DNA from 2 places in the Paenibacillus apis genome. Region 1 is predicted to be linked to the other one. Evidence: a T-box and tRNA genes for the amino acid it is inferred to sense, from the RefSeq annotation. Region 1 holds a T-box; the other holds one or more tRNA genes.
The links. A T-box is a leader RNA that pairs with one kind of tRNA and senses whether it is charged. The one in region 1 lies ahead of metG (methionine--tRNA ligase), so its partner is inferred to be a tRNA-Met.

Region 1 (8,037 bases):
CCTAGGCTGGGTGTGTGACGAGAAAAACGCGGAGATGATGACAAAGCTGCGCAAGATATTCGCCGCATGGTATTACGAAGCCAATAACGACGAAGACCCTAACACCTGCCTGCTGCGCATACGCCTGACAAAGGGTCTATGGAATGATGCCCACAAGGGGATCAGAAACGAGATTGATTTTATCAATAAGACGGCAACCTAGGTGGATTATGTGGTTTCGCCTGATCGGATTAATGTGAAGTGGACATTTGATAACAGACTATATTAGCTCAAGAGGGTGCCCCAAAAGCAAGTAAGCTTTGGGACACCCTCTTTTTGTCGTTACTTAAAGCAGGGTTCAGCAGCATTGCCAGTCATAGACTACCTCTGAAAAGTCCCGCTTTTTTAAAGTCCAGCCAGTCCGCCAATAAGGCGCTGCGCGATTTGTACCCCAGCCCTGCTGCCATGAAGTCGCTGATCAGCAGCTTATAGCGGCATGTTTGCAGCACGTCCTCCGCATCCCGCATCGTCCAAAACTGGGTGCGCTCCAGATCGGTAATCATCTCCTGTTCAAACGGAGTGACGTCTGCCATCATGACCTGGGCCGGCAGTTCCCCCTCCTGATAGACTACTTTATACGCTTCTACAGCAAACGACGACAACGAATCGTCTGGCGACACGGTATCCGTTTTCCCGCATCGGGCTTCTATTGCGTTCCTGACCGCCTCGCATTTGGGCGTTCCACGTTATCCTCAAACAACAGATACATTTGAAACAACCGCTGAAACTCTCGTTTTTCATTTAAATCCTGCTGAAGCACGCGTTCGTTCTCCATTTTCCCCTACCACTCCATTCGTATGTCGTTCCTTCTACTATCTACTATAGAGATTGCCGCATGGCTCACGCAAATCTGCTTCTAAATCCCGGAGTCACTCTACTATAATTTGTTGAGTTGAATCCATGCCTTCCCAAACCTTCCCGGTAGACAGATGGTGTTCGATTTCTATTGTATCGTCTACTTTAGTGTACCTGATCTCAAAAGCCTGTCCTGTTTCAATCAACATCGGATAGTTATTATAAGGGAGAACATTTTCCGTCAATGTCAGGTCCTTGAGATCCTCGTAAGCGCCCTCTAGTCGCCAAAATTCTCGATAAGCATAATCCTTGAACCCGGTCAAATCCTGTTTTCCAAAATAAGCTGCCTCGTATTTCTTCCCCCGCAAGGTAATGTAATCGACTCTTAGGGGCTCAATATCTCTAAAAACCCAGCTCAAGTCCTCAGAAGAAAGGTTGTCTCCATAATGCTCTTGAAGTTGATTAGCCATGCTAGGAACGGATTGGGTATGATAATCCATTCCATCAAGCCCGGTATGTGCTACGCCGTAAATACCCATGATGCTCTCGCCGTCCAACTTTTCAAATTCACGGATGAAGTTTTCAGTCATCTTATTTTCCCGATATACATCGTCCTCTTTGCTGTAATACAAACGACCTTGCTGGATCGCTTCAGCAGTTAGAGTATATTGCTCCGATTCAGTCAGATCGTTTGCTTCAAGGTAAGATAAGAAGCGAATTCCAGTACTATCATATTGATGTCCGACATCTGTGCCGTGAAAAATAGTCTCTGGACACTCCTTTTTTATTTTTTTGAAGAATGTCTTGGTATGTGGAGTGTGAGCAGCTGTCCCCTCCCAGTCCTTATAGATGGCCTCCAAAATATCATCATTGTCCGCTTGCATCCATAGATTTAAATACTCGGCAGTATAATAGGGATGCTCGACGAACAAATGTCTCATGCCTTCATTCTGATAATAATCAGACCACAATTCAAATTCTTTATCCATAATCTTGGCCTCGGCATGTATTTCACCGTACAGATAGATATGGCTGGATGCCTGTGTCATCACAGTTGTGTCCTTGATCGGTTGTCCAGACTTATTTGCTGTCTTACTCACGGAAGAGCTGCCGCAAGCCGCAAGTACAACAATCAGTGCAAGCAGTAAAAAGTTAACAATTAACATTTTCACCTTGGCCAAATAGATTCGCCGGTTGTCATTCATAGAAAGAAATCACCTTTCACGTTTAGTTTCTGTCTTATTATTAAGTATTTTATAAATAGCTTGTAATTAATTTCCATGATCTTTTACATACAAACTGCTTGTGAGTTAGAGGGCGTTGTATAAGGTTCGGGGAAAAAATTTTAATTTACGGGATAGCCTTACAGTAATTTACTACGCGAAGTATAATGGAAATAATGACTCATTAATTAGGAGGGTATTCCTTGGATAACAATTACAAAGACCCGCAATACGGATTTTCTCCGCCAAATCAATCTTACGTTCCGGCACAGGCGAAGACGAGCGGCAAAGCAATTACCTCTTTAATACTAGGTATCGTATCCTTAATTACTTTGCCGTTAGGAGGAGCAATCATATTCCTTGGAACCATTGGCTTCTTCAGCGGTATCGTTGCGATTGTGTTATCGTCTTTAGCGTTTAAAGAAATCAAGCGAGTACAGGTGCGAGGACGCGGTATGGCCATTGCAGGATTGGTATGCGGAATCGTCGCGACGGCTCTCAATGTATTTGCTTTTGTTATCTCGTTTGTGATTGGCTTTATGAGTGCAATGAATAATGCGTAGACACCATCCAAAGGCGCCCGATGGGCGCCTTTATGCCAAATATTCAATTTTGCATTCATTATAGGAAAAGGCCGCCAAGATGGCAGCCAGTAATTCGAATTACGCCTTTCTTCTAACTGGGATCCAAACTTCGCAAATCGAATCCGTTTGGCTTTCGTCCGTCCAGCTATACTTCTCTAAACACGGTCCTTCAACCTGCTCGAAGCTCGCCGACGGAAACCACTCCGAGTAAATACGTTTCCAGACATTTAGAACTTCAAGGCCCAATTCTTCATTCTCAGGCGCTTTCTCACGGCTATCAAATACGGCATAAGTCTGGACAGGAATAGCCAACACCTTAAATTCAGGGGGGACCGCATTTCCGTCCGGCAGAACGGCCCCAAAGAGATAACGTCTGGTTCCATCTTCTCTAAAATCGTAGTGATAGCCGTTCAGCAAGGCGTCGCTTTCTCTGCCTGCCGACTCATTAATCCGTGCAGTCGTGCCGTTCTTCCAAATTTCCTCCACGAAGGCCGGTATCTCTGTAAATGCGTCTTTCTTAATAATGACTTCTTTGCCAATGACCTTAAATGCCTGTTCTTCAACGATACGATAGTTCATTTCAGTCTCTCCTTTAATCTGAATTTGAAAGGAGATCCGAGGAAACGCCTTGAGCTTCACGTTCTTTTTCTTCGCCGCAAGCGGCGTTACGCCATGAATCCGTTGAAAGGCTTTGGCGAATGCCTCCGGGCTTTCGTAACCATACTTCAGGGCAATATCGATGACTTTGCCGTCCGTGCCTGCCAATTCTTCCGCCGCTAACGTAAGTCGACGATTGCGGATATATTCGGTCACCGTAAAGCCCGTCAATACATGAAACATTCGCTGAAAATGATATTTAGATGACATCGCAGCTCTAGCCGCGTCCTCGATTTTGATGTCCGCTTGCAAATTCTCTTCCATGTAATCAATCGCCTGCCGAAGTAATCGAAGTGCCTCCACTCGCTTCCAACTCCTTTCTGTTTTCAGTTTAGAAGAAGCTCCAAATAGATTCCTGTCCGCGGATGCTTTGTTTTGTCTGAGAAGCTTGCCTTATTTAGAATACGGCTCAGTACATTGTCTGTAACGGTAATTATTGCTTCTCCAGTATACTTAGCTCTTCTTCAATCCGACTTACGTCAAGGCGCTCGAGCAAAAGCTCTAACTTTTGAACCTGTAAGTCTGCCGGAACAAAGATCAATTGCCAGCTCGGTTTTTCAAGCGTAAGGAAGGTTCTTATTTTCTCACAAGAGAAGGGAATGAAGGGCTCAAGCAAATTGGCGAGATTAGCTATCAGTTGAACACATGAATATAGTGTGCGTCCGCATGCCTCTCGGTTTTCCTTGATTTGCACCCAAGGCTTTTGTTCATCAAAATATTTGTTTGCTTGACGAACGTAGGTGAAGATCAGCTCAATGGCTTCTTTTAGACGACCATCTTCAATTAGGACCCCGGCATCTCGATACAAATCTTCAGTTGCCCTTATCCATTCCTCACTAAGTTCTCCTGAAGGAATACGTCCTCCAAAGGATTTGTCGATAAAGGCCAACGTTCGATTGACAAAATTTCCGAACGCACCAAGCAGCTCCCCATTGTGACTGTGAATGAATTCCCTCCATGAAAAATCAGTATCCCGCTTCTCCGGCCCATTTGCAATCAGGAAGTAGCGTATGGAATCCGGTTGATACCTCTTCAGAATGTCAGGCACCCAGACTGCCCAGTTACGACTTGTTGAGAACTTTTTCCCTTCTAGTGTCATGTACTCACATGAGAGGATTCGATCCGGTAAATGCAGCCCTCCTACTCCCAAGAGCAGAGCAGGCCAAATCAGGGTGTGAAAAGGGATGTTGTCCTTGCCATGAACATAGTAAGCGGTTAGATCCTTCTCTTCGTCCAGCCAAAAGGATTCCCAGCTGCTGCCTGTCTGACTTGCCCATTGTTTGCTTGCGGACAGGTAGCCGCTGACAGCTTCAACCCAGACGTAGACTTTCTTTTCGTTGAATCCTTCAACCGGGACGTCAATGCCCCACGTTAAATCTCTAGTCGCCGCCCGATCCTGAAGCCCCTCATCCAAGTATCTCCGCGTCAAATGGACCGCATTTTCTTTCCATCCTTGGGCCTTTTCTGCGTATTCAGTCAGTGCAGTCTGGAATCGAGACAGTGCAAGGTAAAAGTGCTCCGTTGGCCGATCGATAGGAGGATCTCCACAAATTTTGCATGTTTTTTCTGACAAGTCCGCCGGATCAAGCATTGTTGAACAAAAATCACATTGATCCCCTCGGGCACGATGACCGCAAACAGGGCAATTCCCTTCAACGTATCGATCCGGTAAGAACCTTTGATCGGTCTCACAATACGTCTGTAGAACGGTCTTTTTATATAGATGACCATTTTCCAGAAGCTTCAAAAACAAATCCTGGACTACACGATGATGAAATTCCTGATCGGTACGCGTGTACAAATCATAAGTAAAGCCCATACGATCAAAGCACTCAACAAATTCCCGATGATATCGATCCGCGATATCACTTGGCGAGACTCCCTCCTGAATCGCTTGAACCGCTACAGGGGTTCCATGACAGTCACTGCCCGACACATATAAAACTTCATCTCCCTTTGCACGAAAATAACGTGCCACTACATCCCCCGGTAATAAACTTGCCAATCGTCCCAGATGCAATGAACCGTTAGCATACGGCCATGCCCCGCCAATAAATACCTTTGCCATGAGATTCCCTCCTCATTTATGCACACAAAAAAACCCTCATCCCAAAGGGACGAGAGTTGTGCTCACGTGGTACCACCCAATTTCATCAAATGCCTCACGGCATTCACCTCTTCAGGTACGACGCTGTTCACGTGTATACCCTAGCACAGTAACGGGTGCGGGTTCCGGCGCAGCCTACAACCACATGAGGTTTCGATGCGCAGCTCTGAGACCATATTCCCTTAGCTATTCTTTACTCCTTTTCAGCTACCGGAGCTCTCTGTAAAAAAGATATCACCAAGGTACTCTTTCTCTTCTTAGCTTTTGAGCATATTCAAGTTACTGGAAATTATAATGAATGTCGTTTCTAAAGTCAAGGTAGCTCACATGGTACTAATGTCAATGACGAATCTATATTTCACATCAGAGGACAACACTCGTTCATAGGCCTCATCAATTTGATCTGCCGAGATCACTTCAATTTCAGGAACAATGTCGTGTTGGGCGCAGAAATCTAACATTTCCTGCGTCTGGCGGATGCCCCCTATCATGGAAGCTGCGAATGAACGTCTCCGACTGCTAAGAGCAAACACCTGGACCGATAAAGGCTCTCCGGGTGCACCCACGATAACCAGGGTACCATCAAGAGTTAGCAGTGAGAAATAAGCATTAATATCAATGTTGGCACTTACTGTGTTTATGATTAAGTCGAAGTGGCCGGCAAGCTTGTTAAATGTCTCCGGATCATTTGTTGCATAATAGTGATCCGCACCAAATCGCAAGCCATCCTCCTTTTTATTCAAGGTTTGTGACAGGACGGTAACTTCTGCTCCCATAGCATGTGCAATTTTTACCGCCATATGTCCGAGACCGCCCATACCTACTACAGCTACCTTTTTACCTGGACCTGCTCCCCAATGCTTTAGCGGAGAATAGGTCGTAATGCCAGCGCAAAGCAACGGTGCTGCCACGTCAAGCTCAATATGATCCGGAATCCGCAGTACGAAATCTTCCTCTACGACAATGTGAGTAGAATAGCCCCCTTGTGTAGGCTCGCCGTATTGATCCACACCCGCATAGGTTGGTATATTTCCTTTGAGACAATATTGTTCTTCTCCATTACGGCAGTTCTCACACTCGCCACAGGAACCAACCATACATCCTACGCCTACCCGGTCATTCACCTTGTACTTTGATACATTAGGGCCTACAGCCGTAACAACCCCGGCAATCTCGTGTCCAGGCACGAGCGGGTAGTTAACCGGACCCCATTCTCCATGAGCAGTATGAATGTCGGAATGGCATATGCCCGCGTATTTAATTTCAATCAGAACATCATGGGAATCAAGATCACGTCTTTTAATCTCAGCAGCTCGAAACGATTTGTCCGGACCATCTACAGCTCTTGCTTTTGCAGTTATCATAAAAATAATACCTCCTAATAAATTTTTCTAAAGAAATAGGCCTATTCAGCATCATATCCCTTAGAGTTAACTCTAGGTCAAATGGAAATTATATTGACTTTGATATCCGGCAAACACCGTGATACACTTTCCTTGCACTTAGAGTTAGCTCGAGGTTTATATCGAAGTGAAAGGAAGACATATGATGAAAGCCTATTCGATCAGCGAAGTCGCCCAAGCATTGAATCTGACAGCATATACCTTGCGTTACTATGACAAAGAGGGGCTGATGCCTTTTGTAGAACGCGCTCCCAGCGGAACGAGAATATTTAAGGAATCCGATATCGAAGCTTTAAAAATTGTTGAATGTCTAAAATCAACCGGGATGCCCATTAAGGAGATTAAGAACTTCATTGATTGGTGCTCAGAGGGGGATTCCACGTTACAGCAAAGATATGACATGTTCATGGAACGAAAAGCAACGGTAGAGGCACAAATGGAAGAACTGAAGAAAACCATGGAGCTGATCCAGCATAAATGCTCATATTACAAGACTGCTTTGAATGCAGGGACGGAAAGTATTCACAAGAAAAGTTTTAAAGATGACTCTGAACCAGAATGATACGGTACCCGGTCTTCGAGCTGCGGTTCTGTGTAAATAAAAACGGAGACAGCTGTATTTAGCCGACTCCGTTCCTATTCTGTTTAGCTATTATATTCTCAATCCCTAAGTATTCGCGTTCAATATTTCCTTCAATACGTTTTTAGCCAGTCTTATCCTCTCATCAGTAGTTTCTCGAAGCATTCCAACGATCTCTTGAATACTGTTATCTGTTGAAGTAACTTCAATTTTCTCATCAACATAAGAGAAGAGCTGGATCAAATTGACCTCAAGTGCTTCAGCGATTTGGGCTAAATTGAGCAAAGAGATGTTCTTTTCCCCTCTCTCCACCTGGCCAATATATGAAAAGTGAAACCCGCCCTTTTCCCCCAAAGCTTCTTGGGACAGGCCCCGTTCTTTCCGCAACAATCGAATACGAGCACCTACGAGCTTCAATACTTCTTTATCCTTCACGTCATACACCCTCTCTAAGTCAAAAGTGTAGACAAGATTTCCAACAGTAAACACCGATATATAAATATCATTTACTAATTTAATATTTATATGTATTATTTTGTGTGTGGTCTTATTGCTCTCAAAGGACGTGAATTGATGGAAAATGATTTTTGCTACAAAATAAAGAATTATCGAGAGTTAGCTCATTATCATATGCAGTTAGCTTATTTTA
Region 2 (8,037 bases), on a different contig from region 1:
TAATGGAAATCAGGGGGGCATGGGGCCCGAGAAGGATACGGCAGATAAGTATCTGATTGTGGAGCTGGATAAGTGGCCTGCTGATGTGGAGCGCGGGCGGCAGCTTAGCGTATCCATTGTGACCGAACGGAAGGAGAATGCAACGCTGATTCCGATCTCTGCGCTTCGCTCCATCGGATCAAGAACCTACGTCCAGGTGGCAGAGCCTGACGGCTCGAAACGGGAGGCGGATGTGGAGGTTGGCATGCAGACCTCGACGGATGTCGAAATCATTAAAGGGCTTGAGCCGGGACAGAAAGTTGTGGGTCGCTAATGGGAGTTCCTTTGCTTCGGCTATTATTTCGAAAAATGTGGAATACGAAATGGCTGACGCTCAGTACGCTATTGGGATTGATCGTAGCTGTTTCGTTTACGGTGAGTATACCGATGTATTCGGACGGGTCGCTGAAAAGGGTGGTCTCCAGCACGCTTCAGGCGGAGAGCGAAGGGCTCCCTGCCGGCTCGCTTATTATGAGCTATCAGGCTCCTGGCGGAACCAAGACGGACCTGTCCGGACTGGAAGCCGTCAGTCAATACATAGCTTCGGAGGTGCCTGAGCAGGTTGGGTTCCCGTATGAAGCATATGTTAACTCCCGGTCAATCCGTGGTACTGAGGTATATCCGGAGGATCCGACCAAGGTGGATGCCAGCCGTACTCGTACGATGGGCATCGTCTCGATGAGCGGCTTGGGAGACCGGATCTCGATAACGGGAGGACAGTTGTTCTCAGAAGCAGCAGGCGGAGACGTGCTTGAGGCGTTGATGCTTGAAGAGGCGATGTACCGTCAGGATCTTCACGTCGGCGATGTGATGGAATACCCGGTATACAGCGGTGTCGATGTTACTTTGAAAGTAAAAATCGTAGGCACCTTCGTTCCGGAAAATGAGAGCGATCCTTATTGGTACCAGGGCTACGAAGGCATGATGAATACATTCTATGTCAGCGAGCAGGCCTTTAACGGGAAGCTGCTCAATGAGCTTGGCATTCCGCTTCATAATTCAAGCTGGTACTACGCCTTTGATCTTCGCGAGATCAAGACGGGGCAGCTCTCTCCGCTGTCCAGCACATTGGAGAGACTGAATGTCGAGCTATACCAGAAGCTGAAGGACACCAAGGTCGATCTCTCCTTCGGCAGCTTGTTGGATGATTTCCGCAGGCAAAGCCTGCAAATGCAAACCATGTTGTTTACACTGGCGGCGCCGATGATTGCCATGGTCTTCTATTTTATCGTGATGAATGCCCGCCAGTCTCTGGATAAGCAGCAAAGCGATATTGCCGTTTTGCGCAGCCGGGGTGCTTCCACAAAGCAGATTATATTCATATATTTGCTGGAGGGGCTGCTTCTCGGAGCCGTTGCCTTAATTGCCGGACCGCTTCTCGGATGGTTTATGTCCAAAAGCATCGGCTCGGCGGACGGGTTTCTGGCCTTTGTCAACCGCAAATCGATTCCGGTCGGGTTTAATGCCGACGCTCTCTTGCTAGGGGCTGCCGCAGTTATTATTGCGATTCTGGCGACGGTGCTTCCGGCGGTATCCTATGCAAGAGCTTCGATCGTGAATGCCAAGCAGAAGCAGGCGAGATCTGATCGCAGACCGGGATGGCAGCGCTGGTTCATCGATATTGTGCTGATGGGCCTGGCGGGTTACGGTTATTATTTGTTCTATGAACGGCAAATGCTGACCTTCCAGACGGGTATGACGACAGATCAGCTGCAGGTACAGCCATTTCTATTCTTCGTACCCGCGTTGGCAATTTTCTCTATCGGACTCTTCTTCCTGCGTGTGTTCCCGTGGATTCTGAAGCTGATCGGCTGGATCGGCAAGAAGTGGCTTCCGGTCCCTTACTATTTAAGCTTGACGCAATTATCACGTTCTTCATCTTCATACTATCCGCTCATGATTTTGCTCGTTCTGACGCTAGGGCTAGGTGTTTATAACGCCTCGGCTGCAAGAACGATCGACTTGAACTCCACCGAGCGGACACTGTACAAGTACGGTGCCGACGTTGTGATGCAGACGGTATGGGAGGCTACTCCCGAGCTGTCGAAGAACCCTCCGAAGGGTGGAAATAACGGCGGAGGTAATGGAGGCGGCAACGGTGGTAATGGAGGCGGAAGCGGCGGCGGTGGCGGCCAAGGTGGTGGAGGCCAAGGCGGCGGACAGGGACAGCAGCCGGCGAAGCTGATCTACTCGGAGCCTCCGTTTGAAGTGTTCCGCAAGCTTGAAGGAGTGGAGCACGCTGCAAGAGTATTGCAGACAAAGGCGAACATCATTATATCCGGGAAATCAGCCGGGCAAGGGAATTTGATGGGGATAGACAACGATCAATTTGCCGAAGTGGCTTGGTTCCGCAATGACTTGTTCCCGGCTCACCCTTATCAATATCTGAACTTGCTGGGAATGCATGAGAGCGCAGCGCTGGTGCCTTCCAGATTGGCTGAGAAATATCAGCTCAAGCCAGGCGATGTGTTTACGGTATCGCTGGGAGAGGCTACGCTCGAATTCGCAGTTTACGGCATTCTGCCTTATTGGCCAAGTCAGTATCCGGATGAACAGCCGTTTGTTATTGCCAATCTTGACTATATTTACGATCAGTCCCCGCTCACCCCTTACGAGGTATGGCTGAAGATGGAGCCCGATGCCAAGGTGGGTCCGCTGGTTACGAAGCTGGCCGAGGAGGGCGTAGACCTCTATTCTGTGAAGGATGTTCGCAGTGAGCTAGCGACCCAGAGCAAGCACCCGACCAGGGGCGGGGTATTCGGGATTCTAAGTTTGGGCTTTATGGTATCTGTTATCGTATCACTGATCGGATACGTATTATATTGGTTCTTCAATCTGTCTGGCCGGGTCGTACAATTCGGTATTTTGCGGGCGATGGGCTTATCCCGCAGACAGTTGACGTTCATGCTGCTTACAGAGCAGCTGCTCACAGCAGGACTATCGATTATACTAGGGATTGTCATCGGCAAGGTTGCCGGCAAGCTATACTTGCCGTTCCTGCAGACAGCGGACAATGTAACTACACAGGTGCCGCCGTTCCGAATTATCTTCAACTCTTCCGATACGTTGAAATTATATGTCGTCGTGTTCGTGATGCTGCTGATGGGAGCAGGGCTCCTGTTCTGGCAAATCCGCAGACTGCGCGTGCATCAGGCCGTGAAGATGGGAGAGGAGCGGTAAGGTATGATCCATTGCGAAGGACTAGTTAAAATTTTTAAAACAGAAGATCTCGAGGTAGTGGCCTTGCAGGGGTTGAACCTGAATGTCCAGCAGGGTGAGATGATGGCGATTATCGGCAACAGCGGCAGCGGCAAGTCAACTCTGCTCAACATTCTGGGCGGACTTGACCGCCCGTCTGCCGGCCAGGTTAATGTCGGAGGCTGGGATCTGCTCAAGATCCGAGATGATCAGTTGGTGGAATATAAACGCAATACGGTCGGATTTGTCTGGCAGAATAATGCCCGCAACCTGCTTCCTTATCTGTCAGCCCTGGAGAATGTGGAGATGCCGATGCTGCTGACAGGGAAGCTGGACCGTGCCTATGCCAAGCAACTGCTCGAATGGGTCGGACTGAAGGACAGAATGCACAATAAGCTGCATCAGCTGTCCGGGGGGGAGCAGCAGCGGGTAGCTATTGCGATCTCGCTCTCCAATCGTCCGAAAATGCTGCTTGCGGATGAACCGACAGGCTCGGTCGATACAGCGACCTCTGACCAGATTATGAATATTTTCCGGCAGGTTAACCGCGAGCTTGGGATCACTATCGTCATTGTTACTCATGATCTGGCTCTGGCCGGCAAAGTGGACCGTGTGGTAGCCATCCGAGACGGACTTACAAGCACCGAGTTCGTCAAGCGGAATCCGAATCTGGATCTGGCCTCCATCGATTCGGGAGCAGGTGCGCTGCAAGAGGTGCACGAGGCTTTTGTCGTGGTCGATCGCGTCGGCCGTCTGCAGGTTCCGAAGGAATATCTTGAAGCCATTGGGATTGGCGGACGCGCAAGCATGGAATTTGAAGGGGATAAGATCATTATTACAGCACCAAAAACTTTAGAGGGGGAGAATACGAATGAGTCATAAGGGATTCGGCAAGCTGAAAAAAATCGGTTCTGTATTGCTTAGCTCTATGGTAGTGATGGGTTTGCTAGCTGGATGTACGGGCGGCAAATCCGCACAACAACAAGAAGAGAAGGTGCTGAGAATCGGGGTCCTCTACGGCAGTACGGATGACTCCTATTTCCGCCAGCAATACACGGATATTTTTGAATATGCGAACTCCAATATTACGATTGAAATTGTTCCTGCGATTGATCAGAACCAATACCGCTACAATGACGGGTCAGAGCCATATGTGCAGCCTGATTACCTGGAGAGCATGAAGAAAATTATGACAGGCAGCAATCCGGTTGATGTGGTCGTTGCCGATACATCTACGTTGAAGCAGTTGATTGCCGAGAATCTTTTGAAGCAGTTGGATCCGCTTATACAGGAAGATAAATTTGATACAACGGATTATGTTCCGTCGGTAATCGAGGGGATCAAGGATTTAGGAGACGGGAATTTATATGCCCTCACTCCTTCCTTCTCTTCTTCAGCGCTCTTCTATAATAAGAAGCTGTTCACGGATGCAGGGGTCACACCTCCTACAGATAAAATGACCTGGGACGAAATTTTTGATAAAGCGCGATTAGTAGCAAAAGGCGAAGGGAATGACCGTGTATACGGATTTGCATTTAACCGTTACAAAGGAAATGATCCTTACTGGGATATGCAAAATAACTATTTAAATACGCTGCAGTTAAAAACGTTCGATGATAAAGCTGAGACTATGACCGTGGATACACCGCAATGGACAAAGGTCTGGGAGACGGTCAGCAAGCTGGCGAAGGATGAAGTTATCCCTAACAACAACAATATCGACTACTCCGAGCCATGGACAGCGATCAGCAGTGATTTGTTCCTGTCCGGTAAGGTAGCTATGACGGTGGCAGAGAGCTACTACATCAATGAAGTTGCAGATGCTAATAACAATGCCTCGAAGATTAAAAATTTCACGGCGGTCGATTGGGATGTAGTTACCGTGCCTGTGCATCCGGAGAAACCGGATATGGGCGGGAATATTTGGCTGAATAACACCTTCTCCATCAACAGCAGCGCACCAAATGCTGATTCCGCATGGGAATTCATCAAGTTCATCAATGGCGAAGAGTTCGCCAAGCTGAAATCCCGCAGCAACACCTATGAGATGGTATCTCGCAAATCCTATATCCAGCCCAAACAAGGTCTCGATTACAATGTTCAGGCGTTCTACCTGTTGAAGCCGGTACCGCCGACCGACTCGAAGCTGGAAAGTCTGATGATGGAGAAGCAGGGTTTGTATAGTATAAACAGTATGGGCCGTAATTACTTCCAGGAAGTGCTTGAGAACAAGAAGACGCCGGCTGAAGCTCTGAAGGCCTGGTCCGAGAAAGGCAATTCCATGCTTCAGGAGATCAAGCTTAATCCAAAAACATTGTTCCAGGAAGATGGAACGCCGTTTATTCCGGAGGATACCGGGAATACGGGAATTTAACTAATATGAACGAAGTCGCCGAATGAAATTTGGCGGCTTTTTTTTGTTTATTTGGGTAATCTATAGGTAAGTTCCAAAGCCTATTCTGATTCTTGCACGGGAGGTGACTCAAACTTGCGGTGGGTATATTTCAATAAGTTATACAGAACGAAGTTTCAGGCTGGCTGTCTTGCCAAGCGGCTTGAGCATGACGGCTGGATTTACGGCTTTGACGAAATGCGGGTCATTGAAATTTTTCGTTCCAGAAGAGGAAAGTACGGAGTCAGATTTATTCCTTAAGGACCTTGACGCCGAGCGTCAAGGTCGTGTATATTAATAAATGTCGCTATTTACGACGCGGGGTGGAGCAGCTCGGTAGCTCGTCGGGCTCATAACCCGAAGGCCGCAGGTTCAAATCCTGCCCCCGCAATTCTTTACCCCGAATCGGGGGCCCTTAGCTCAGTTGGTTAGAGCACTCGGCTCATAACCGATCGGTCACAGGTTCGAGTCCTGTAGGGCCCATAAGTGCGAAACCCCTTGCTATGCAAGGGGTTTTTGCTTTGTGCCGGATGAACGAACTCAGGAGGGCCATTTCCGGCCCTCTTGCCAACTGTATGGTCTTATTTTTAGGTGAAAAGCTTGATGATGAGTCTTGGAAGATAAAACAAAGCTTCAGACAACCAAGTGATAGCGTCAGCGAATCTTTCCGATTTTTAATCTTCCAAATTTCATAAAGCCACCTCGCATATGGAAGTATTTTACTATATCATATCAGATTTAAGAAGGTTAAACCACATGACTGAGCAAGAACGCCGGCGGGCGTTTCAAAAAGTAGAATCTATGTCAAATGAAAAGTTTTGGCATTGGATGAAATTTCATACACTCCCGAGCCTACGCCAAGGCAGCACAGCACTAGAGGAAGCTATGGCTATCGTTCTGTAATTTGAATCGGCGGGTCTGGACAGGGAACGTATAATTATAGGACAACAATGATTACGCCTGATAATTCTCCTGCCTCAGATTGCAAAAAAAGCAGGAGAGGCTTTTTTTAACCCTAATTGATTTTCCAATAGCATATTTAAACATGTCATGCCCATATACTCTGCTATCAAGTAAATATAATGGTTGTCTTTAAGTTTACCTAAAGGAGTGGGATATGGTTTGTCGGATCCTTTTGTAGTCAGATCATTAGACGAAATACGTTTTTGGTCACGCATTATGAAAGAACATTCCTTATTTCTTCGACTTGGATTTAGGTGTGAAGACACGCAGTTAATTAATGAGGCTAATCAATTTTATGCAATCTTTGAGGATATTGAAAGAAGATCACATTCATATCAAGCAGATACTGATCCCCAAACAATTAGACAGTTTAATTCAGAAGTTCACAGTGCCGCTTCACACATTTGGGCATTTAAGAGGAAGGTACTTGGGCTTATACTAAGGTGCCAACTTCCTGGGGGAACAAATTTCCCTTTGCTTGTAGATCATGTTAGCCGAGAAGCAAATTACTTTAGAAATCGGTTAGAGGAACTCAATAGCGGGAGACTTGAACCATTACCTGATGCGATTATCGATGAAAATGTCTTTTTCCTAAAAATCATGGCTGACCATGCAAAATTTATAGGTCATCTGCTTGATCCATCCGAGCGAAAATTAGTGGAACAAGCAAGGGAGTTTAGCCAAGATTTTGATACGTTGATGTTTCAAGCCATTGACTTAAGTTCCATGCGTCCACAATCGCAAACCCATCCATTACTAAGTCAATTTGTTGATGAAAACCGCATTTCAGTCAAATCATTGCGAGATTTTAAGAAGACTGCGCGCGACTTAATTGAGGAGTGTCGAGTCAAAAGTATCATTCACCCTTTATTAGCGGATCATGTTTTTCGTGAAGCCGAACGATTCTTGTTTATTCTTGACATGTTCGATCGGTCATTGTGTGGTATGAAGGTAAACAAGAAAGAAATCTTGTTTTAATGTAGGGGAGGTATTATGTGATGGAAATACAAGTAACGGGAATTGTTGTTCATTCCAATGACTCCGATTCGGGACATTCACATCAACTTTTTCTTACATCTTGGGATGGAAGGCCCGTTAACGTTCATGTTCATCCCTTTGAAGGAGATACATCCTTTGATGTTGGACATTTCCATCATTACGTGGGTGTAACTGAACCGGCTCCAAGTGGTGTTCCACACGTCCATAAATATCATGCCCAAACATCATTTAATGACCAACATAAACACATGATTAGAGGAACAACTGGCCCTGCCATACCCTTGGCAGGTGGTGGGCACTATCATTATTTTGAGGGGTATACCACAATAGATGGCAGGATCCCACATAATCACCGTTATGGTGGAAACACAGGTAATGAAAGAGCTAAACAGTAACTTCTCACACAGAATTGTCCACACCATTATCCCAGGTTCTAATCCAATCTA

Region 2: it encodes a tRNA-Met, which carries the amino acid that the T-box ahead of metG (methionine--tRNA ligase) is inferred to sense. The anticodon was not compared.

Annotation. Positions count from the first base shown of each region.
Region 1 is NZ_BORS01000017.1:24,272-32,308, reverse strand. It holds gene KI362_RS20710 (pyridoxamine 5'-phosphate oxidase family protein) at 1-202, shown strand, start outside; gene KI362_RS20705 (hypothetical protein) at 354-659, opposite strand; gene KI362_RS20700 (hypothetical protein) at 909-2,039, opposite strand; gene KI362_RS20695 (DUF4190 domain-containing protein) at 2,261-2,620, shown strand; gene KI362_RS20690 (AraC family transcriptional regulator) at 2,720-3,601, opposite strand; gene metG (methionine--tRNA ligase) at 3,732-5,366, opposite strand; T-box leader at 5,409-5,673, opposite strand; gene KI362_RS20680 (NAD(P)-dependent alcohol dehydrogenase) at 5,729-6,769, opposite strand; gene KI362_RS20675 (MerR family transcriptional regulator) at 6,954-7,370, shown strand; gene KI362_RS20670 (helix-turn-helix domain-containing protein) at 7,476-7,823, opposite strand; gene KI362_RS20665 (hypothetical protein) at 7,962-8,037, shown strand, end outside.
Region 2 is NZ_BORS01000001.1:448,737-456,773, forward strand. It holds gene KI362_RS01930 (efflux RND transporter periplasmic adaptor subunit) at 1-313, shown strand, start outside; gene KI362_RS01935 (ABC transporter permease) at 313-3,219, shown strand; gene KI362_RS01940 (ABC transporter ATP-binding protein) at 3,223-4,119, shown strand; gene KI362_RS01945 (ABC transporter substrate-binding protein) at 4,109-5,611, shown strand; gene KI362_RS01950 (hypothetical protein) at 5,726-5,890, shown strand; tRNA gene KI362_RS01955 (tRNA-Met) at 5,947-6,020, shown strand; tRNA gene KI362_RS01960 (tRNA-Ile) at 6,039-6,112, shown strand; gene KI362_RS01965 (DUF2935 domain-containing protein) at 6,752-7,570, shown strand; gene KI362_RS01970 (YmaF family protein) at 7,591-7,986, shown strand.